3 regions of the Pseudoalteromonas sp. NZS37 genome follow, and region 2 is predicted to be linked to each of the others. Evidence: predicted binding sites of a transcription regulator. Region 2 holds the regulator's gene; each other region holds the start of a gene.
What was found. Region 2 encodes sigma-54, which starts transcription at its own class of promoters, with help from an activator protein. Its sites were predicted from a motif close to GTTGGCACGNNNNTNGNNT; they were not measured.
Positions count from the first base shown of each region.

Region 1: a site for sigma-54 is predicted at 5,404-5,422, ahead of glnA (glutamate--ammonia ligase). Genes of this name have one in related genera too.
Region 3: a site for sigma-54 is predicted at 5,311-5,329, ahead of I6F47_RS11240 (ferritin-like domain-containing protein). Genes of this name have one in related genera too.

Region 1 is NZ_JADYXL010000008.1:114,077-121,731, forward strand. It holds gene I6F47_RS15505 (MBL fold metallo-hydrolase) at 1-963, shown strand, start outside; gene I6F47_RS15510 (CBM9 family sugar-binding protein) at 1,031-1,759, shown strand; gene I6F47_RS15515 (5'-nucleotidase) at 1,914-2,855, opposite strand; gene typA (translational GTPase TypA) at 3,147-4,970, opposite strand; gene glnA (glutamate--ammonia ligase) at 5,478-6,884, shown strand; gene I6F47_RS15530 (DUF4124 domain-containing protein) at 6,998-7,519, shown strand; gene glnL (nitrogen regulation protein NR(II)) at 7,602-7,655, shown strand, end outside.
Region 2 is NZ_JADYXL010000001.1:491,304-498,958, forward strand. It holds gene lptA (lipopolysaccharide transport periplasmic protein LptA) at 1-364, shown strand, start outside; gene lptB (LPS export ABC transporter ATP-binding protein) at 361-1,086, shown strand; gene I6F47_RS02235 (RNA polymerase factor sigma-54) at 1,156-2,655, shown strand; gene hpf (ribosome hibernation promoting factor) at 2,681-2,968, shown strand; gene ptsN (PTS IIA-like nitrogen regulatory protein PtsN) at 2,973-3,425, shown strand; gene rapZ (RNase adapter RapZ) at 3,444-4,289, shown strand; gene I6F47_RS02255 (HPr family phosphocarrier protein) at 4,332-4,604, shown strand; gene mgtE (magnesium transporter) at 4,735-6,093, shown strand; gene I6F47_RS02265 (protein disulfide oxidoreductase) at 6,150-6,701, shown strand; gene I6F47_RS02270 (YgiQ family radical SAM protein) at 7,159-7,655, opposite strand, start outside.
Region 3 is NZ_JADYXL010000005.1:151,354-159,008, reverse strand. It holds gene yejK (nucleoid-associated protein YejK) at 1-75, opposite strand, end outside; gene I6F47_RS11265 (DUF1414 domain-containing protein) at 138-350, shown strand; gene I6F47_RS11260 (DUF3413 domain-containing protein) at 356-1,852, shown strand; gene I6F47_RS11255 (DUF4124 domain-containing protein) at 1,939-2,418, shown strand; gene aceK (bifunctional isocitrate dehydrogenase kinase/phosphatase) at 2,522-4,240, shown strand; gene I6F47_RS11245 (LysR family transcriptional regulator) at 4,257-5,195, shown strand; gene I6F47_RS11240 (ferritin-like domain-containing protein) at 5,373-5,816, shown strand; gene I6F47_RS11235 (ExbD/TolR family protein) at 6,442-6,792, shown strand; gene I6F47_RS11230 (TonB-dependent receptor plug domain-containing protein) at 6,865-7,655, opposite strand, start outside.

The sequences.
Region 1 (7,655 bases), on a different contig from region 2:
GGTCGTTATAAAAATTTATACGCAGGTGAAAAAACATATCCCACTACCTGTACTGAAAACTGCTACCCAGCCCACCCAGACTTACTATGCAAAACCGGCAGCGAAAACTGCCAGTACCAAGGCCAGCAAACTAAGCCACAACTTAGCACCGGCTATACCGTACGCTGGCTTGGCCACGCTAGTTTTGTAATTAACACCCCAAATGGTCAAAGTGTGCTGTTTGATCCGGTAAAAAATCAGTTTGATTCTCCAGTCGCACTTGGCTTTAAACTCGGCGGTGGTATTTATCGTAAAGCAGGCGCTTGGCCTAGTGAGCAAGAACTGGAAAATATTGATGCGGTAATGTATTCGCATATTCATTACGATCACTTTAATAAAGCCGACATACAAAGCATTGGCAATAAACCTCGCTATTTAACACCACTCGGTATGGCCGACAACTTCCCTACCGGCGGTTTTAATATTAGCGAAATGCCGTGGTACTCAACAACCAATATTGACGATTTAGCTATTAATGCCGTGCCAGCTCATCATTTTAGCGCTCGTGTATTAGTGCCATTTATTTACGAAGATAATAATAAAGACGCATGGAATGGCTGGCTGCTTGAACAAAACGGTAGCACCTTATTTTTTGCAGGCGACACAGGCTACTCAAAACATTTTAAAGATATACAGCAAAAATATGGCGATATTGATGTGTGCTTAATGCCAATCGCATCTTACTACAGTAAAGAAAGTGGTAAATTTTATCGCTACGTTCACACTACACCAGAAGACGCGCTTAACGCAGCACAAGAACTTAACTGCAAAGTAATGATACCGTGGGGATACGGTAACTCAAGTTGGAAAATGGGCGACCATACTAGCCACTCTGCTTTGCTACGTTTATTACACATGGTTAAAAAAATGGATGCTAAAACACCGCTGTATATTTTAAACGAAGGCGAAAGTATTTCACTGTAACTATTTACTTAGCTGTTTTAAGATTGTTATTACAGTAAGACAAATCGACAATAAAATTGAGAAATTAATGAAAAAATTAGCACTCGCCTTAAGCTTTTTATTAAGCACGCCTGCAATGGCTATTGATGTTGAACATACATCAACTCCAATTACTATTGATGGCGTATCTGAAAGTGCGTGGGATAAAGCCACTTGGCACGATATGCCTTATTTAATGGATGGCACACTGCCATCAAACGATGCTGACTTTAAAGGGCGTTATCGTTTATTGTGGGATCAAAACTATTTATACCTACAAGCCGATATTGTGGATGACGTTTTAATAGATACACACGCCGATCCAACGTATAAATATTGGGATGACGATGCGCTTGAAGTATTTATTGATAGCGATGCATCAGGTGGTAATCATCAATTTAATCACACCGCTTTGGCATACCATATTGGCCTTGATAACCAAGCCGCCGATTACGGACCTGATAAAAAAGCCCATTTGTATACCGACCACCTAGTCAGTAACTGGAAGCGCAACACCACTGCGCCTTTTAACATTACCTGGGAAGTAGCAATAAAGCTCTACCCTAATGATTATAAAGAAGGTGCTAAAAACACCCCAATTACACTTAGCGAAAAACAAGTAATTGGCTTTATGTTAGCGTATTGCGATAACGATGGCAGTGACGTGCGCGAGCACTTTATGGGCTCACACGAAGTACAGCCAGTAAATGGCGACAGAAATCGTGGGTTTATAGATGCAGACGTATTTGGCAAAATAACCCTACTCCCTAAAAAGTAAGTTACTACCAATAAAATAATTGAACACGTATGTTGGGTTGAGCGAAGCTAAACCCAGCGAAAAAAAGCCTACCAACAAACACAGGGGCTTTGCATTATCGGGGGTTTTAAAACGCATTAAATATGACATCAAATTAAATGCGTTTGGATAGAGATTAGTCTAACTTTAAATTTTTAACACCAAAAGGTATATGAACTGAAGGGGCAACTGTACTTGTAGAGTTTAAATGCCCTGATTGGTCATCAAAGAAGATATGAGGCTTAAGTACTCCTAATACTAAACCTTTATCTACACCACCGAGGAAAAATGCATCGTTAGCCATTACACCCCATTTCTTTAGAGTATTTAGAGCTCTCTCATGAGATGGAGCATTACGGGCAGTTACAATTGAAACTCTCAGACGATTTTTATAGTCAGGATCAGATTTCTTCTTTTTTTCTTCTAATTTTTGAATATCAGATATTTTTACAAGAAATTCTTTCAAAGGTCCTGGATTATGAGGCTGCAACACATTCTTAGTTTCATGTTCATGAAACTGGTTAACATCATTTGTATTATGCATTACCGTTTCAGATTCATCGTCAGCTAGAACACCATCAAAATCGAAAGCTATTCTTAAATCATCATCGTCTTCATCTACAATTGCTGATTCGAGAACATGACCCGCAGGGTATCCCATATCTATTGCTTCTTTGATATCAGAAGAATTACCGGATAAAAATAAAGATATACTTAATGCTGGAATATATTCGTAAGGAGATTTTCCTTGCATAAAAATAGCACGTGATATTGGTAAGCCATGGTGCTTAATCGATTTCATGACACGTAATCCGGTATCTGGATCATTACGTGATAGTAATACTACTTCCACTAAAGGATCAGTTTTAGGATTCTCGCTTAAGTTATTTAAAGAAAGTAACCGTTTAATAAATGAAAATGACACTCCTTTATCAAGCGGGTTATCAAGATTTTCTAATTGGTACTTCCTATACTCTTCCTCACCCTGCTTTCTGAAAACAGTATCCGATTCTAACAAATCAAACATAGCACTTGAAGCTACACCAATTACTAGTCTTTTCCCTAACTCATAGGCCATAATATACTCCAAATTGAGATTTAATAATTAAAAACTCTAACAGTGCATCACCAAGAATACCGATAAATATTTAGTGTTTGCACCAGCAAAACCCTTGCTAATATATAACAACACTATTACCCAAAAACAATACAAATTTACAAGTCGACCTAGATATACCACGCAGCGCCTCGGTGAGCTCTGTAGTAAAAAACTCCTTCAACCTTTTTACTCAATTAACCCTCACCCACAAAAAAGCCGCTGTATTTTGCAATACAGCGGCTTTTAAAATCATTATTCTAAATTAATAGATTATGACTTAGGTCCACGACCTGCACGTTTACGCTCGTTTTCAGTAAGGTAACGCTTACGAATACGAATGTTTAGTGGAGTTACTTCAACTAGCTCGTCATCATCGATGAACTCAAGCGCTTGCTCAAGTGAGTAGTTAAGGTGTGGAGAAAGCGTTTGCGCTTCATCAGTACCAGATGCACGTACGTTAGTTAACTGCTTGCCTTTAAGGGCGTTAACTGTAAGGTCGTTATCACGGTTATGAATACCGATAACCATACCTTCGTATACTTCAACACCGTGACCGATGAATAAACGGCCGCGTTCTTGTAAGTTGAATAATGCGTTAGTAAGTGCTTTACCAGTTGCGTTTGCAATCATTACGCCGTTCTTACGAACACCGATGTCGCCACCTTTGTGAGGACCGTAATGATCGAACGTATGGTACATAAGACCAGAACCCGAAGTAAGCGTCATGAAATCAGTTTGGAAACCAATTAAACCACGGCTAGGGATCATGAAATCTAAACGCATACGGCCTTTGCCATCTGGAGTCATGTTAGTAAGTTCACCTTTACGTAGGCCAACTTGTTCCATAACAGAACCCTGATGCTCGTCTTGACAGTCAATAGTAACTGTTTCAAACGGTTCTTCTAGAACGCCATCTACAGTACGTAAGATAACTTCTGGACGAGAAACTGAAAGCTCGTAACCTTCACGACGCATGTTCTCGATTAGGATACCTAGGTGTAATTCACCACGACCAGAAACACGGAAGCTATCTGGGCTACCAGTATCTTCAACGCGAAGCGCTACGTTGTGTACTAATTCTTTGTCTAAACGTTCACGGATATTACGTGACGTTACAAACTTACCTTCTTTACCACAGAAAGGTGAGTTATTTACAGAGAATGTCATTGTTACAGTTGGCTCATCAACACTTAGTGGTGGTAATGCTTCAACGTTTCCTGGGAAACAAACTGTATCAGAAATCTTAAGCTCACCAATACCTGTTACAGTTACGATGTTACCAGCGTAAGCTCTATCAGTTTCGATACGTTCAAGACCTAAGTAGCTTTGTACTGCGCCAATTTTACCATTACGTGTAGTGCCATCAGCACTGATAATAGTAACTTGTTGGTTAGGAGCAACAGAACCACGTTTAATACGACCAATACCAACTACACCAACATAAGAGTTGTAATCTAGTTGAGAAATTTGCATTTGGAAGTCACCTTCAGGATCTGCATCCGGTGGTGATACTTCGTCAACGATCATCTTGAACATAGGTTCCATGTTGTCTGATGGCTCGTCTAAATCTAGTGTTGCCCAGCCGTTGATAGCTGAAGCGTAGATTACTTTAAAATCTAACTGTTCGTCAGTTGCGCCAAGGTTGTCGAATAAATCAAAGATTTGATCCATAACCCAATCAGGACGTGAACCTGGCTTATCAATTTTATTGATAACTACGATTGGCTTTAAGCCTTGCGCGAATGCCTTTTGCGTAACGAAACGCGTTTGTGGCATTGGACCTTCTTGAGCATCAACAAGTAATAATACTGAGTCAGCCATCGAAAGTACGCGTTCAACTTCACCACCGAAATCGGCGTGTCCCGGAGTATCTACGATATTGATATGGTAGTCGTTCCAAGAGATGGCTGTGTTTTTAGCCAAAATGGTAATACCACGTTCTTTCTCAATGTCGTTTGAGTCCATCACGCGCTCTTCGTTACCGCCGCGTGTTTCTAATGTACCTGATTGCTCAAGTAGTTTGTCAACCAGAGTTGTTTTACCGTGGTCAACGTGCGCGATAATCGCTATATTTCTTAACTTTTCGATGCTCATATATTTACTCAGAGAAATTAAATTCTCAATGATCCTGCAAGATCTACGCACTCATCCACGCTTTCGCGAGATGTCCCAGCATAGGATTTAAAAGGGCGCATATTATCCCTCATTAATGACATGGATGAAAGTTTATCCAATACATATTTTAAAACTTTCTCAATACTTTTACTAAGTATCTGTTTTATATATGACAATTATATGAATTAAATTTCAATATTTTTTTGAAAAACAGTCTTTTTGGCTATTTTTCCGATCTTTTTGTTACTCTTTTGCATTTAGGTTATGCTAATTTCAGCTGATTAAATTAACAACAAATTACGCTCTGTAAATTTTGCACTAAAATGGAATATTTACGCACCAACATGGTGCGTTTGTATATTTCATTTTGATGCAATGATATTTTTTTAATTTATAAACAGCCAGTTACAATAATGGCACAAAATCAGCTTAGTAAATACCAAAGCAATTATGCAGCAATAACAAAACCCAATAGTTGGAGGACACATGTCACAATCGGTTTTAGATTTTATTAAAGAAAATGACGTCAAGTTCATTGATTTACGCTTTACTGACACTAAGGGTAAAGAGCAACATGTATCGATTCCTCATCACCAAGTTGATGAAGATTTTTTCGAAGACGGTAAAATGTTCGACGGTTCTTCAATTGCAGGCTGGAAAGGCATAAACGAATCAGACATGGTATTAATGCCAGTTCCTGAGTCAATCAAACTAGACCCTTTCACTGAAGAAGCGACATTAATTTTACGTTGTGACGTAGTAGAGCCTTCTACACTACAAGGCTATGAGCGCGACCCGCGTTCTGTTGCTAAGCGTGCTGAAGATTACATGCGTTCTACAGGCATTGCAGACACTGTTTTATTTGGCCCTGAGCCAGAATTTTTCGTATTTGACGATGTTAAATACAAATCAGATATGTCTGGTTCTATGTACAAAATTGATTCTAAGCAAGCTGCTTGGAACTCAGATAAAGAATATGCAGATGGCAACACTGGTCACCGTCCAGGTGTTAAAGGCGGTTACTTCCCAGTTGCTCCAGTTGATGACTTCCAAGATTGGCGTTCAGCTACGTGTCTAGTTCTAGAAGAAATGGGCCAAGTAGTAGAAGCACATCACCACGAAGTAGCAACAGCAGGTCAAAACGAAATCGCTACTCGCTTTAATACAATGGTATTAAAAGCGGATGAAATTCAAGAAATGAAATATGTTATCCATAACATGGCTCACTTATACGGTAAAACAGCAACGTTTATGCCTAAGCCAGTTGTTGGTGATAACGGTTCTGGTATGCATTGTCACCAGTCACTTGCTAAAGATGGTGTAAACCTTTTTGCTGGTGATAAGTACGGCGGTCTTTCTGAAGATGCACTTTACTACATTGGCGGCATCATCAAGCATGCTAAAGCAATTAACGCTTTTGCAAATGCGTCTACTAACTCGTACAAACGTTTAGTACCAGGTTTTGAAGCACCTGTTATGCTTGCATACTCTGCACGTAACCGTTCTGCATCAATCCGTATCCCAGTGGTTCCATCTGAAAAAGGTCGTCGTATTGAAGTACGCTTCCCGGATCCAACTGCTAACCCATACCTTGCTTTCTCTGCAATGCTTATGGCTGGCCTTGATGGTATCAAAAACAAGATCCATCCTGGCGATGCTATGGATAAAGATTTATACGACTTACCAGCTGAAGAAGCAGCAGAAATTCCAACTGTTGCAGCATCACTTGACGAAGCACTATCTGCACTTAGCGCAGACCGTGAATTCTTAACTCAAGGTGGCGTATTCACTGATGACTTAATCGATGCTTACATCTCACTTAAGTCTCAAGAAGTTAAAAAGCTTAACATGACAACTCACCCAGTTGAGTTTGAAATGTACTACAGCTGTTAATTAAGCTGTAAAAAATATGTGTGTTCTCAAGCCCGCTTTGCGGGCTTTTTTAATGGTAAAATTAGTCAATCTCCACTAAAGTTAAGTTACCGATAAAAATGCAGGGCTGCAGAGTGAATAACAAGATTTTATTACTATTAATTACTTTAGGATTAAGTAATTATGGTTATGCCGGTGAAACAAAAATATACGCTTGGAAAGATAAAAATGGCGTATTAGTGTTCTCAGACACCCCTCATAAAGGGGCCCAAGAGGTAAAGCTCACCAGCCAAGATCTTAATATGCCTGCAACAAATACTGACATTTTTGACGAGCAACCTCAGCCTCAACAAGCGGCCTTTAGTATTGCTATTTCCTCACCTGATCATAACCAGACTATTCGTGAAAATACCGGCACTGTTTATGTAACTAGCCGAATAAAACCACGCTTTGAAACGGGTTTTACTATACAACTTTTTATTGATGGTAAAGCACACGGCCCAGCCAGTGACAGCTCAACCTTTGCAATTAGAGATGTAGAACGTGGTCAGCACACACTACAATTAAAGCTTTTTAATAGTAAAAACCAAGTTATTGCTACAAGCGAACCCTGCATATTTTTTATGCACCGAAAAGGGCTAAACCTAGGTAACTAAATTGGGGCATTACTAAACGTGCAGCAGTGTATTTAACCATATAACTTGCTTGCAAACATCCACGCACTAAAATGGTGCAGCTATGATTAATAATAAAAACTTTAGCCCTGAGCTACTCGATGCCATTTGGCAAAAT
Region 2 (7,655 bases):
TAATCGCCGTATCACAGCCGACCGCTTAGAAGTACATAAACGCGATGAACTTGGCGATAATAAACAATTATTAATTGCTACAGGTAGCCCTGCGCACTTTGAAGAAAAGCAATCAGATGGCACGACTATGAGCGCCAGTGCTGACGAAGTACGTTATGATGTATCTAAGCGTTTTTTAACGCTTGTTGGTAATGCACAAGTATCGCAAGCGGGACAAAAAATAAATGCTAAAAGCATTACCTACGATATAGAGCAGCAGCTAATCAGTGCCGAAAAAGATGAAAACTCAACTGACCGCGTTCACACAATTTTAGTGCCAATCGAGACTAAAAAAAGTAAAAAAAGCGACAAAGGTCAACCATGAGTACATTAAAAGCAGAGCTATTAGCAAAGAGCTATAAAGGCCGTGAAGTTGTAAAAAACGTCGGCCTTGAAGTCAAAGCTGGCAGTATTGTTGGCTTACTTGGCCCTAACGGCGCAGGTAAAACCACCACGTTTTATATGATAGTAGGACTTGTACCTAGCGACAAAGGTAAAATATCGATAGACGATAACGATATTACTCTTTTACCTATGCATAGTCGTGCTAGATTAGGCATTGGCTACTTACCGCAAGAGTCTTCAATATTCAGAAAGCTGACTGTTTATCAAAACTTAATGGCCATTTTAGAAACGCGCAAAGAGTTAAATAAACAAGCTAGAGAAGACACTCTCGATAAATTATTAGATGAATTTAGCATACAACACATTCGTGATAGCCAAGGTATGGCATTGTCAGGAGGCGAACGTCGTCGTGTTGAAATAGCACGTGCGCTGGCAGCAGATCCTAAATTTATATTACTGGATGAACCATTTGCAGGTGTTGACCCTATTTCGGTATTAGATATAAAGAAAATAATAGAACATCTTAAAAATCGTGGGATTGGTGTATTAATTACCGATCATAACGTAAGAGAAACCCTTGATGTTTGTGAAAAAGCCTACATTGTTTCTCATGGGGAGCTGATTGCATCAGGTACTCCAGAACACGTATTAAATGATAAAACAGTACGCGATGTTTACTTAGGCGAGCAATTTAGGCTGTAACATTTACGCCATGTCTTTAAGCATCTGCTAGTATTAATTATAACAACATAAAAGGATTGTTAGAGATACATGAGGCAATCACTACAGCTGCGCATGGGCCAGCAACTTACAATGACTCCACAGCTGCAACAAGCTATTCGTTTGTTGCAACTCAGTACATTGGATCTCCAGCAAGAAATACAAGAAGCTCTCGACAGCAACCCGCTATTAGAGGTTGAAGAAGCAGACTATTCAGAAGACGCTGCAGGTAAAAACGAGCAAAAAGCAGATACAGATGACATAACTGTTAGCGCATCTGCCGATGATGCTCCAAGCGAATACGAACAAGATAGTGGTGAAGCACTTGCAAAAGACACGCTAAGTGACGACATGGCTATGGATGTTAGTTGGGATGAGTACATGAGTGCCGCCCCAGCAGCATCATCGGGTCCGATGCCTGAAGACGAATCAATATACCAAGGTGCCTCTACTGAAACGCTCCATGAGTATTTAATGTGGCAGTTACAACTAACGCCATTTAGCCCTACAGACGAAGCTATTGCTATTGCTATTGTAGAAGCCGTCGATGATTCAGGTATTTTAACACTAAGCTGCGAAGAGATTTTAGAAAGCTTTAATCAAGAAAACGAAGATGATAACGAAGTCGAACTTGATGAAATTGAAGCTGTATTAAAACGCATCCAACTGTTTGATCCTGTTGGTATTGCTGCACGTAGTTTACAAGAGTGTTTGTGTATTCAGCTTAACCAGTTTGATAAAGAAACACCTTACATTAATGAAACAAAAATGATTTTAACCGAGCATATTGATTTATTAGCTGCTCGTGACTATCGTACATTAATGAAGAAAACTAAGCTCAAAGAAGAAGAGCTTAAAGAAGTAATGACATTAATACATACTCTTAGCCCTAAACCTGCAGATACTATTGTAAGAGAAGAATCTGAGTATGTTATTCCTGATGTGTCAGTTAAAAAAATTAAAGGCCGCTGGGTTGTTGAGTTAAACCCAGATAGCATGCCTAAAATTCGTGTTAATAGCCAATACGCGGCAATGTCTCGCACTGTAAAATCCAGTGGTGACAGCCAGTTTATTCGCTCGCATTTACAAGAAGCTAAATGGTTTATTAAAAGCTTAGAAAGTAGAAACGACACGCTATTAAAAGTAACAAATTGTATTGTTAAGCAACAACAAGGCTTTTTTGAACACGGTCCTGAAGCCATGAAACCAATGGTTTTAAATGATGTTGCTGAAATGGTAGAAATGCACGAATCAACAATTTCGCGCGTAACAACCCAAAAGTATATGCACACACCCCGTGGTATATTTGAGCTTAAATATTTTTTCTCAAGCCATGTAAGCACCGAAAACGGTGGTGAATGTTCATCTACAGCAATCCGTGCGCTTATCCGAAAATTAATCGCAGCAGAAAACTCAGCAAAACCATTGAGTGATAGCAAAATAGCGGATATATTGGCTGAGCAAGGAATTAAAGTAGCGAGACGTACAATCGCAAAATACCGCGAATCTCTGGCTATTCCACCGTCAAATCAACGTAAAAGTTTGATTTAAGACGCAAAAAAAGAGGGTAATGCTTATGCAACTAAACTTAACTGGTCGTCACGTAGAATTAACCGATTCACTAAGAGACTATATTAATACCAAATTTGCGAAGCTAGAAAGACACTCTGATCATATTAATAATGTTCATGTCATTCTCGATGTAGAAAAATTAAATCAAAAAGCAGAAGCCACCATACACGTAAGCGGTGCTGAGTTATTTGCCTCTACAGAACATCAAGATATGTATGCCGCCATTGACTCGTTGATCGACAAGCTCGATCGACAAGTAATTAAACACAAAGAGAAGCTTGCTCGACACTAATATGATGAAATTAAGCTCACTTATATGCCAGGACTGCAGCAAAGCTGCGGTCCTTTTTAATAGCAAAAAAAGAATTTTAGAGTTCATTAGCGAACTTGCTCACGACAAACTTCCGTATTTACCGCAACAAGATATTCTTAATGCTTTAATGAGCAGAGAGAAACTCGGTAGTACAGGTATAGGGCGTGGCATTGCCATTCCTCATGGAAGAATGAGCGGTGCAGAAGAGCCTTTGGCTTTAGTACTCGTTAGCGAAACTCCAATAAATTTTGATGCAATCGATAATCGCCCTGTTGATATTTTCGTCGCACTCATCGTACCAGATGGCGATAACCAGCAGCACTTAAAGACTCTAGCAACCATTGCTGATAAACTAAACAACAAAGATTTTTGTAAACAGTTACGCAGTGCAAAATCAGATACTGAGCTTTACCAAGTTATTGTCAATCAATCATAGTTTTATAAAGGGTGTTAAATGGAGTTAATTATCATAAGCGGCCGTTCTGGTTCTGGAAAGTCGGTTGCTTTACGCGTTGTAGAAGATTTAGGTTATTATTGCGTAGATAATATTCCAGTTAACTTGCTTCCTTCATTAGTTCGCAGTGTGTCTGATAGCTATGATAAAATTGCGGTTAGCATTGATGTGCGGAACATCCCTAAACAACAAGATGAATTTAACGATATTCTTGAATACTTGCCAGGTTTTGCAAACCCTACGTTATTTTATTTAGATAGCGACGATCAAACATTGATCAAACGTTTTTCTGAAACTCGTAGATTACACCCACTATCAATTGACTCGTTGCCTCTTGATTTAGCCATCAAAAAAGAAAAAGAATTACTTGATGTATTAATCACCCGCGCCGACTTTATGATAGACACGACTGATTTGAGTGTTCATCAACTCGCTGAATCTATTCGTGAAAAGATTTTAGGTAAAAAAGATAAGCAACTGATTGTCACGTTTGAATCGTTTGGTTTTAAATACGGTATACCAAAAGAAGCAGATTACGTATTTGATGCACGCTTTTTACCAAATCCACATTGGGAACCTGAATTAAAACCTTTAAATGGGTTAGATCAACCTGTTAAAGATTATTTGGCCAATCACAGCATAGTGCAAAAATTCACATGGCAAATTCAAACATTTGTACAAACGTGGTTACCGCACTTAGAGCGAAATAACCGCAGTTATTTAACCATTGCCATTGGGTGTACAGGCGGACAACATCGCTCTGTATATTTAGCGCAAACTATCGGTGAAAGTTTTGCAATGACACATCCCAATGTGAAAATTCGCCATCGCGAACAAGAAAAATAATATAGCTGAATAATCACCTGTTCAGCTTAAGTAGAGTAAGTTATGCATTGTGAAGACACTTTTTTAATAAAAAACAAATTAGGATTGCACGCCAGAGCAGCCACCGTGCTTGCCCAATTGGCAGTGCAGTTTGATGCGACAATTACATTATTTCAAGATGACAAAGAAGCCGCAGGCGATAGCGTACTTGCACTAATGTTACTTGAAAGTAGCCAAGGCAAAGAAGTAAAAGTTGTATGTAAAGGCCCCGATTCTGAGCAAGCTTTACACGCTGTTGGAGAATTAATAGCACAACGTTTTAATGAACAAGAATAAACAGTTATAAAAATAATGCTCGCATTACTAATGCCCCAACTAAAACAGATATATAAAATAAATACGGTTAGTGACGCCAGTTAACTCACCTCTCCCCATAAAGTAATATAAAAATTTATAAAGGACGCCAATGCCTGAAGCTTTTGAACAAGATTACCCACTACAGCAACTAAAACAGGTGACTAAGTCACTCAATAGTGGTCAATTTGTTCAAGTTAGGCGCATGCTCGCAAAAACAGCTCCTTGTGATACCGCATTATTACTAGAATCATCACCGCATAAAATTCGCCGACTCCTTTGGCAGTTGGTCGATCCTGATGTGCAAGGCGATGTTCTTGAAGAACTCTCAGAAGATGTTCGTTTAGGCATTATTGCCCAAATGGAACCTAAGCACATTGCAGCCGCAACCGAAGATATGGGCCACGATGACTTAGGTGAAGTATTACGTAGTCTGCCAGACACCGTTTATAAAGACGTTGTTAGCGCGATGGACATTCAAGACCGTGAACGTGCAACACAAGCACTTTCGTATCAAGAGCGTTCTGCTGGCGCGCTAATGAACACCGATACGGTGACCATTCGCCCTGACGTTACGCTCGATGTTGTACTTAGATATATTAGGCTACGCGGCGAGTTACCAGAAGGTACAGATGACTTGTACGTTGTTGATAAGCATAACTGCTTTATAGGCGCTTTATCGCTGAGTACATTATTAACTAACCCGCCAGAAAAAATTGTTCGCGATTTAATGGATGAAGATTGTGAATCCATTCCAATCTCAATGGATGAAAGTGAAGTCGCGCAATTATTTGAACGTCATAATTGGATATCGGCCCCCGTAGTTGATGATAACGATCAGCTCCTTGGTCGTGTCACTATCGATGACATCGTTGACGTAATCCGAGAAGATGCTGAGCATAGTTTATTGGGCTTAGCCGGTCTTGATGATGAAGAAGATACCTTTGCGCCAGTACTAAAAAGCTCCAAAAAACGCTCAGTTTGGTTAGGTGTCAACTTACTAACTGCACTTGCAGCTGCTTTTGTAGCTAGCTTTTTTGAAGGTACTTTAGATGTGCTCCCTATTTTAGCTGTACTAAACGGTATTGTCCCTTCTATGGGCGGTGTTGCAGGTAGCCAATCATTAACGCTTGTTATTCGTGGTATTGCGGTAGGTCATATAAATCAAACAAACCAACGTTTCTTGATGATGAAAGAGCTTGCTATTGGCGCGTTAAACGGTGTTTTGTGGTCGTTGTTAATAGCAGGTGTTATTGCCCTATGGCAGTGGGACTTTATGCTTGGTGGCGTACTCGCCTTCGCTATGTTTATGAACTTAGTGGTGGCAGGTGTTGCTGGTGCGAGTATCCCTATTATTCTTAAAAGAATGAATATAGACCCAGCACTTGCAGGGAGTGTGGTGCTAACCACGGTGACAGATATTGTGGGTATATTCGCCTTTTTAGGTACTGCTACTTGGTTGCTGGTTTAAATTAGAAACCTTTGCAAATAACTAAAGTAAAAAACACTTAGGGTAAAGCTGCAACTATGACAACGGATACCAAAAATAAAAAAGACACACCTAAAAAAACGCCAAAACAAAAAGGCCTATCAATATTAAAAAGTGTGTTGATATATGGTTTCATATTTTTCGTAATTTATAACGCTGTCAATTGGTGGCGACAACCTGTTATGCCAGCAAATCCTCAATTACAATTAATAGATTATAAAGGGCAAAACATTGATTTAGCAGCAATGAGCCAAGATAAACCAACACTCGTCTATTTTTGGGGAACTTGGTGCCCTATTTGTAGTATTACCTCCCCTGCCATAAACGAACTCGCAAACGAGAATAACTACCCTATCGTGAGCATCGCAGTAAAATCAGGTTCGGATCAAAAGCTACATGAGTATCTAAATGATCATGGCTACAGTTTTATCACTGTCAACGATCAACACGGTGAGATATTTGCCGATTGGCAAGGGCAAGTCACGCCTTCCTATATAATCTTAAAAGATAATAAAATGACGCAAGGGCTAACAGGCATTCAGCCGTTATGGTCACTTAAATTACGTTTGTGGTTATCATCAACGTTTTAAGAAAAAACTAACTGCAAGTATATAGACACTAAATACGTGCTATCTCAAGAGGGGTTTCTAAAAGCTCGCTCTTTATCACCTACAATAATATAGATAATAAAGAGCAAGGTTTACTTAATTTACGTATTAAAAAGGTTTAAAAATCCTTAGCGTAATTAAACTAATCTACTAGGGCGTGTTGATCTTTGTGGATTGAAATTTGTTCAATCTAGGGGCGATTAAATCGCGGCGCGAGGTTTGTAACCTAGTGGGCTAAGTAAAAACCGAGCAACAAAGAGTTAATCGTCCCTAGAAAGAACCCAAAGGGCAGCGCATGTTTGGTATTTATGCTGCGTTATCGCCTATTCATGGGGAATAACCACACTACATAGACTCCGCCTTGCCTAAAAACCAAACATACTGCTGCAAATTCACCCACCAAAGATCAACACGCCCTAGTTATTAATAGATTGAATCACTAACGTGTACTTTGACGATTACCGCCTACTTTTGGTTTAGTGTTTGCCTTTTTAAATTGGCTAAAACCGGTATGTCGCGTTAGTGCAGGACGTCCGCCTTTACTGCCACCTTTACCTGCTTTTTCATCGCGCCCTTCTTCAGGCACTAAACAGTTAGGCCCTTTACCAATTAAATTAGCTTTACCCATTTTACGCAGTGCTTCACGTATCATCGGCCAACCTGCTGCATCATGGTAGCGTAAAATAGCTTTATGTAATCTACGTTGGCGAGCACCTTTAGGTACTGGAACAACTTCTGTATTGTTTTTTATATTACGTAAAGAGTTCATTTCTGTGTGGTAAATAGTCGTCGCATTAGCCATCGGTGATGGGTAAAAATTTTGTACCTGATCAAGCTTAAAGTCGTTTGATTTAAGCCATAAAGCCATGTTTACCATGTCTTCATCTTTTGTCCCTGGGTGAGCAGATATAAAGTAAGGAATTAAATACTGCTTTT
Region 3 (7,655 bases), on a different contig from region 2:
TCGAAGGTGAATTTGCGTATCGTCGTCTTTTTTGTCTACATAATGAACGACTAATTTTTTAACGTCTGTTGTCATCTTTGTTTTTCACGCCTCTAGTGTTAAAATACGAGAATATAACTATTTTATTGAACCAACTGATGCCAATCTTATCAAAATACTCTAATGAAGAAGTAGAACAAATCGTCGATCAGCTTATTGATGTGCTAACTAAACACAATGCGCCGGTAGATTTAAGCCTTATGTGTTTAGGAAATTCTATCACGCATATCTTAAAAGAGCATGTACCAACAGGGAAAAGACAAGCCGTAACTGAGAACTTTGCAAAAGCTCTATCACAGTCGGTTAAATAAACTCTATGAATTTATCGCAGCACAATCAGTTTTCATCAAAAGCGAGTCAGCTATTAAGCTGGGGCCATTGGTTTACTTTTGCCAATATTGGCTTGGCGCTATTTATTAGCTTAAGCTACTTATTTGCCGACTCGCCACCAACAAGCTTTATGGGCATTACTTATATGCTAGTAACGTGGTTAAGCCACACTAGTTTTATCGCCTTTTTAGCGTTTGTGCTGACGGTATTTCCGCTTAGTTTAATATTCCCCTACCCACGACATATACGAGGCATGGCGGCTGTTATAGCCACACTAGGCGCTTCACTGCTTACCCTTGATGCTTATGTTTACGTTAATTTGGGTTATCATCTAAGTATATCTGCCTTACCTGAAATCATTTCATTGTTGTGGCATCGTTTAACCAGTTCACCTGCTTTAACAACCATTTTAGCCAGTGGGATTGTATTACTTATTTTAGGCTTTCAGCTACTTGTGAGTAATTACACATGGCAACACCTTGAGCGCTTAAAACAATATAAATTTGCACGTTACGCAATTTCATTTTTAATAGTGTGTTTTTCACTTAGTCACAGTATTCATATTTGGGCTGACGCAAATTTAAACTTTGACGTAACGAAGCAAGATAATGTACTACCACTGTCATACCCTACTACCGCTAAAAGTTTATTAGCTAAAAATGACCTGCTTGATATAGAAAGCTATAAGCAAGCACATAACGTAAAAATTAATAACCAAAACATTAGTTATCAAATGCCAAGCCCGCTTGATAAGTGTGAAGACTACACACAAGCCAATGTAGATATTTTTGTATTTGAAACCCAGCAACAACTCGCTAAATTTGTTGCCGATAATAAAAACTTACACAAAACAGAGCAGTTTTTACAGCCAACTAATCACGACGATATGCTATTTAGCTTAGTGTATGGTTTGCCAGCTTTTTATAAAGCAGCAATTTTAAGAGATCAAACTCTTCCCGCATGGCAAAGTCAGCGTCGCAGCATAGAAGTAACCGGCGTGGAAGAACTTAGTTTTATAAATGATCAAGCACATAGTTCTAGCGCAATTAGAGTTATTAAAAGTAGCGATAACGCCGTTGTACGAGATGATAAAACACAAGTTTTTGCTTTTAGTCTTGCCAATAACAAGCAAGAAGTAGTAACAACATCAACTTTATATAGCTCCGACAAACGTATTTCTAAAGTAGATGGACTTATTCAACCTAGCGATTTAATTGCAACAAGTGTTGGCCAATATTTAAATTGTAAAGCCATTGCTAAGCAAACAATGCTGGGCGTTAATTTATACAAGAAAAAAGATGATATGGGCGTGAACTACTCTCAGGGTGTTGTTATAGCCTATAAAAAAGATAGGATTACCTTAATAGATTCAGATGGTAACTTTAAAAACATTTCCGCTGCTGAAGGTTTTTCTATTGAACAAGGTTTAGATATACCATTTTTAGTACAGAGTATTAAAAAGCTCAAAACCTTTACCCAATAGCCGTTATCCTAACCTAGCTTGATATACCACCAAGCTAGGTTATAGTTTTATATTGTTGTTAGATATAAAAACCAAGGACGGCATACATGTTTAAAACTTCTCGTTATATTCTCCATTCTAGCTTTTTACTTATCAGTTTTTTTAGCTTTAGCGATACCACTTACTACAAATGTGTAACAGAAAAAGGTACAATCTTCTCTCAACTGCCGTGTGACGACGAAGCAACGACTTATAAAGTTAACACGACGGGTAATCAGTATTCTGGTCCTAAGGTTGACTACACTAAACAACTAAACGAACTTGAGCGTGAAAGGCTTCTATCTGGCTTACAGGCAGAGCTTCGCAGTAATAACCATAAACTAACAATACTTGCTCGTAATAAAGAGCGTGCTGAATACAAACAGCAAGAGCGGTTAAATCATATCTTAGCCATTGATGATAAAAAGCGTATTACCAAAGATATTACTAAAAAATTAAAAATAATTAATAAAGAGTACAAAAAAGATGTATTGGTTATTACTAAACAAATTAAAATTCTCGAAAAAAAGATAGCTCAATACCAATAAATCACTCTTAATTAGCAAGTAACATTTATCTTGGTTTTAAACTTAAAATAACATACCCTTAACACAATAGAGTATAAGCTCTAGGGACTATTAAGGAGTGCAAATGCAGCCTCGCCATATTGCTGAATTAATTTTAACGGGTTTTAAAAGGCACTATCAGCTATTTCAAAAAACAACGGCCAAAGCCCCTCTCGCCTTTGCAAAAAAAGATTGGCAAGCAATTAATGATATCAGCCGTTTACGTATCAGCTATTATGATGATCGTGTTAACGAAACCACACAAGCTCTAAAAAAAGAAACCCCAACAGAGCAACTAGATGAAAGCCTATGGCTCGAAGTTAAAAAGATATATCTGCATTTTTTATGTTTCCACCCTCAAGCAGAGCTCGCCGAAACCTTTTATAACTCTGTATTTTGCCGGCTGTACCACAGGCGCTATTTTCATAATGACTTTATATTTGTAGAAGCAACTTTGAAAGATGCTCCTTCAGTACCTGTTGAGGCCGAATATAGGACATACTTTCCAGTAGTTGATGGCCTAAAGCCAACAATAAAGCGCATTATTAATCATTTTGATTTTAAAGCACCATTTGTAAATTTAGAGCGTGATATTCGCCTTCTTGTTAAAGCATTTTATAAACAAGCACCCGATACACATCACCAACCTTGGCAAATGCGCTTTGATATTTTACACACACCTTTTTATCGTAATAAAGCAGCTTATATTGTTGGTCGTGTTGTTTCAAAAAGTGGGGTTCAGCCTTTTATAATCGCCGTGTTACACGATGAAGATAACGGATTATATTTAGATGCACTTTTAACTAAATCATCTCAAATGCGTGTCATTTTTGGCTTTGCCCGTGCCTACTTTATGGTAGAGACTCATGCACCTTCAGCACTTGTCCGGTTTTTGAATCAGCTTATGCCAAACAAAACACTTGCTGAGCTCTATAACGCAGTGGGTTTTCATAAGCAGGGTAAAACTGAGTTTTATCGAGAGTTTTTAAATCACTTATCTCACTCTAGTGATGAGTTTACAATTGCACCGGGTACTCCCGGTATGGTGATGATGGTATTTACCCTTCCCTCATTTGGTTATGTTTTTAAAGTAATAAAAGACAAATTTGGTGAAAGTAAGCCCTTCGGCCGTGATACCGTATTAAAGCGTTATCAACTAGTAAAAAACCATGATCGCGTTGGCAGAATGGCCGATACCATAGAGTATTCTAACGTCGTATTTCCTTTGGCGCGTTTTGATAGTAATTTACTTGCGCAATTACATAAAACAATTGGCTCATCAATGGTAATTGAAGGCGAATGGTTGATCATCAAGCATTTATATATTGAACGGCGCATGACACCACTCAATTTATTTTTAGAAAATGCTGATGAAGAAAGTGCCGCAGACGCGATTGAAGAATACGGGCAAGCTCTAAAAGAAATGATTGCCGTTAATATATTTCCTGGCGATATGCTCTTAAAAAACTTTGGTGTAAGTAAGCACAAACGTATTATTTTTTACGATTACGATGAAGTTCAATACCTAACAGATATGAACTTTAGAGCATTACCAAAAGCAAAGAGCTACGACGACTATTTGATGGATGAACAAAGCTACTCTGTTGCACCACAAGACGTATTCCCAGAGCAGTTATGTACATTTGTAATGCCTAATCCTATGTATAAAAAATTTTTCCTCAGCACTCATCCAGAGCTTATAGATGTTAGCTTTTGGAAGCAGGCTCAACAAAATATAAAAAATGGGCAGGTAAGTCATATTTACCCTTACCCGACAGCACAGCGATTTATCCATCACTGGTAGACGCAAAGGACACACAATGAATATAAGTAAAATAGATTTAAATTTACTCGTTTATCTCGATACATTGCTTCGAGAATGCAATGTAACACGCGCTGCTAATCAATTGAGTATTACGCAGCCCGCAATGAGTAATGGCCTTAAACGTCTTCGTAACTTATTTAACGACCCTATTTTAGTTCGTACCAGCGATGGTATGGTCCCGACAGAGCGCGCTTTAGAGTTACAACCCGTTATTCGTGGCATATTAATGACGCTTGAAGAAACCCTAGCACCTAATAGAGAATTTGAGGCAAGCCAGAGTAAACGTGTATTTAGAATAATGGCCAGTGATTACGCTGCAAGTACGTTAGCGCCAAAGCTCTTAAGTAAACTACACGAAGAAGCCCCCGATACTACTTTAGATATACTCACACCAAGTGATGTAACCTTTCATGACGTAGAAAACGGTAAAGTAGATATGGCAATCAACCGTTTTGAAAACTTACCTCAGTCTTTTCATCATAAACGTATTTGGAAAGACAGTTTTTGCTGCTTAGTTAAGGCCGACAACCCTATTATTGAAAACTTTAGCCTCGACAGCTACTTAAAAGCGCGCCATATATGGGTGAGTAAAACAGGTTTTGGTGTAGGCGTGGGCATGGACCCTAAAGATGTGCAAAAACTTGGTTGGGTTGACGAAGCACTTGCCCACTTTGGTAAACATCGTAACATTGCCACTTTTACGCGTAACTACCATGTAGCGATTCATTTAGCTAAAGAGAAAAATTTGATTGCGACCCTTCCTTCAAAAGCCGCAAATATATACTTAGATGATCCGGGGCTTAAAATTTTAGAGCCACCATTTCCAATTCCTCCTTTTGAGCTTGATATGATTTGGAGCCCACTGTTACATCGCGATGCGAGCCATATCTGGTTACGCCAAAAAGTAGCTGAAGTAGCTGAAGAGCTAAAATAACTTTATTACACAATATAATGTAAAAATTGCTAAGTTAATACTTTCCTCATTAACTTAGCCCCTTTCTGAAATAAAATTAAACTAATAAAATCAAACAACTACATGAAAATAAAAACGTGGAACATACATTGCTTTTATTAAGTTGAACTATACATTCATTTAATAAAAGAGGTCATTATGAACACCCATCAAGGATCAGAAGTAAATCATATTACTGACATCATTCAAGTTATGAACAGCGGCATCGATTTTTATCAAAAAGCACAGGAAAAAGTTGAAGACCCTGCTATTGGCGCACTTTTTCAGCGTATGATAGATGCCCGAAAAGTGAGTGTTGAGCGCTTGCAGCCATATGCAATTAATGAAAAAGGCGAACGCGAAGATGGTTCATCTTTCGCAGTTGAAGCACGACGTGCATACACAGCCTTACTTACTACATTCACCTCACATAACGACAGCACGTATGTAAAAGAGCTTGAAGAAGTAGAAGATAAAACGCTTGTAGAAATTAAAGCCGCTATGGATAAACCACAACCGGCTGATTGCGAAGCTGCACTGGCTAAAACATTATTAACAATGCAAAGCTGCCATGCAGAAATGAGCCGTATGCAAAAGCAGTAAGCTTACATAACGCATAAATACAACCCAGCCTAGCGCTGGGTTTTTTATTGCCTCTAATACCAATCTGTATAAATCTTTAAGCAATTTAACGAATTAAATCACACTATAACGATGCCATATAGACCCCATATATAAGCAAATTAGTATAAACACCACCTTATTTCGCCACATTTTAAATACACAATGAATACAAATATTTAATGTTATTAGAATATTTATTTAACCACGCTTTATTTTTGCTGTGCTAATTTTGTTAGTAGGTACCTAAAACCTTGCTGTGGCGCCGCAGCATTTAATTAAAAATAAGGTCCAATATGAAAAGTAAGCTAGGGCGTGTTGATCTCTGGTGGTTGAATTTACAGCAGTATGTTTGGTTTTTATGCAAGGCAGAGTCTATGTAGTGTGGTTATTCCCCATAAATAGGCGATAACGCAGCATAAAGGCCAAACATGCGCTGCCCTTTGGGCTCTTTCTAGGGACGATTAACTCTTTGTTGCTCGGTTTTTACTTAGCCCACTAGGTTACAAACCTCGCGCCGCGATTTAATCGCCCCTAGATTGAACAAATTTCAATCCACAAAGATTCACACGCCCTAACTAAACTGCAAAATAATGCTGATGTAGATATGACCCCGATGTTAGACATAGTGTTCATATTACTAATTTTCTTTATTGTAACTACATCTTTTGTAAAACCTGTGGCTATTGAATTAAACCGACCACTCGACAGCCCTCAAATAGATAAGCCTGTTAAAAATGCTTTATTTAGAATTGATGAAAGTAACGCAGTATATTTTTCAGGGAGGTTAATTGATTTAGAGCAAGTTGCGACTAATTTAGCGATGTTCGCGGCTAAATATGAAATAAGTTCGGTACTTATAACCGCAGACGAAAACAGTACACATAATACTTTAATGAGTGTAATGAATAATATTAAGCAATACGATGATTATTCAATAAGTTTGATTTCTAAATAAAACAGCCCAATATAAAACCAAAAAAAGGGCCTTACGGCCCTTTGAGTTAAATAACGAAAGGGAGGTTATTAATTAAAAACGGTATTCTGCGCCTATGTAGTAGTAAGCACCGTTAAATCCAAATGGAGCAGAACGACGTGAGTAGTCAAACACACCTGAGCTACTTATTACTGTGTTGCCACTAGCATCCACAATAGTACCTGAGCGAGAGTTACCTATTTCGTTTTTATCTGGGTAAACATCAAACAAGTTATTTGCACCAATATTTACCGATAAATCTTCAGTAACGAAGTAGTTAACTTTAACGTCAGTTAAAATTTCTGCGCCATACGTTTGACGACCACCATCTTCTACTGTGTACTCACCAAAGCGATTAAGTGACAGGTTAACTGTCCAATCATCACGTTGATAAAGTGCACTTAAGTTAATACGATCCTCTGGTTGCCACTCTTCAATAATAGAGATGTCTTCAGCTGAAAATATATCTTCTACGTTTACTGTCTCAAGGCTTGAGCCAGCAGGCGAAAATAACGATACAACATCTGTTTTGGTAAAGTTAGCTGCAAGTGTAAAATCAAGCGTGCCGCCTAAACCTTCAGTGTTCCACGTTGCTACAAAATCAACACCACGGGTTTCTGTATCAGCACCATTTAAGAAAAACTGACCTACGCCAGCACCCGCACTATTTAGTGCAGCATCAAGGCTTGTAGATAAACCTTTACCTAAGCGGTCACTAATTACAATACGGTCGTCAATATCAATTGAGTAGTAATCAACGGTTACATTAATATTATCTGTAACGTTATATACAATACCTAAACTACGGTTTTGTGATTTTTCTTCTTTAAGCTTTGGAATACCTA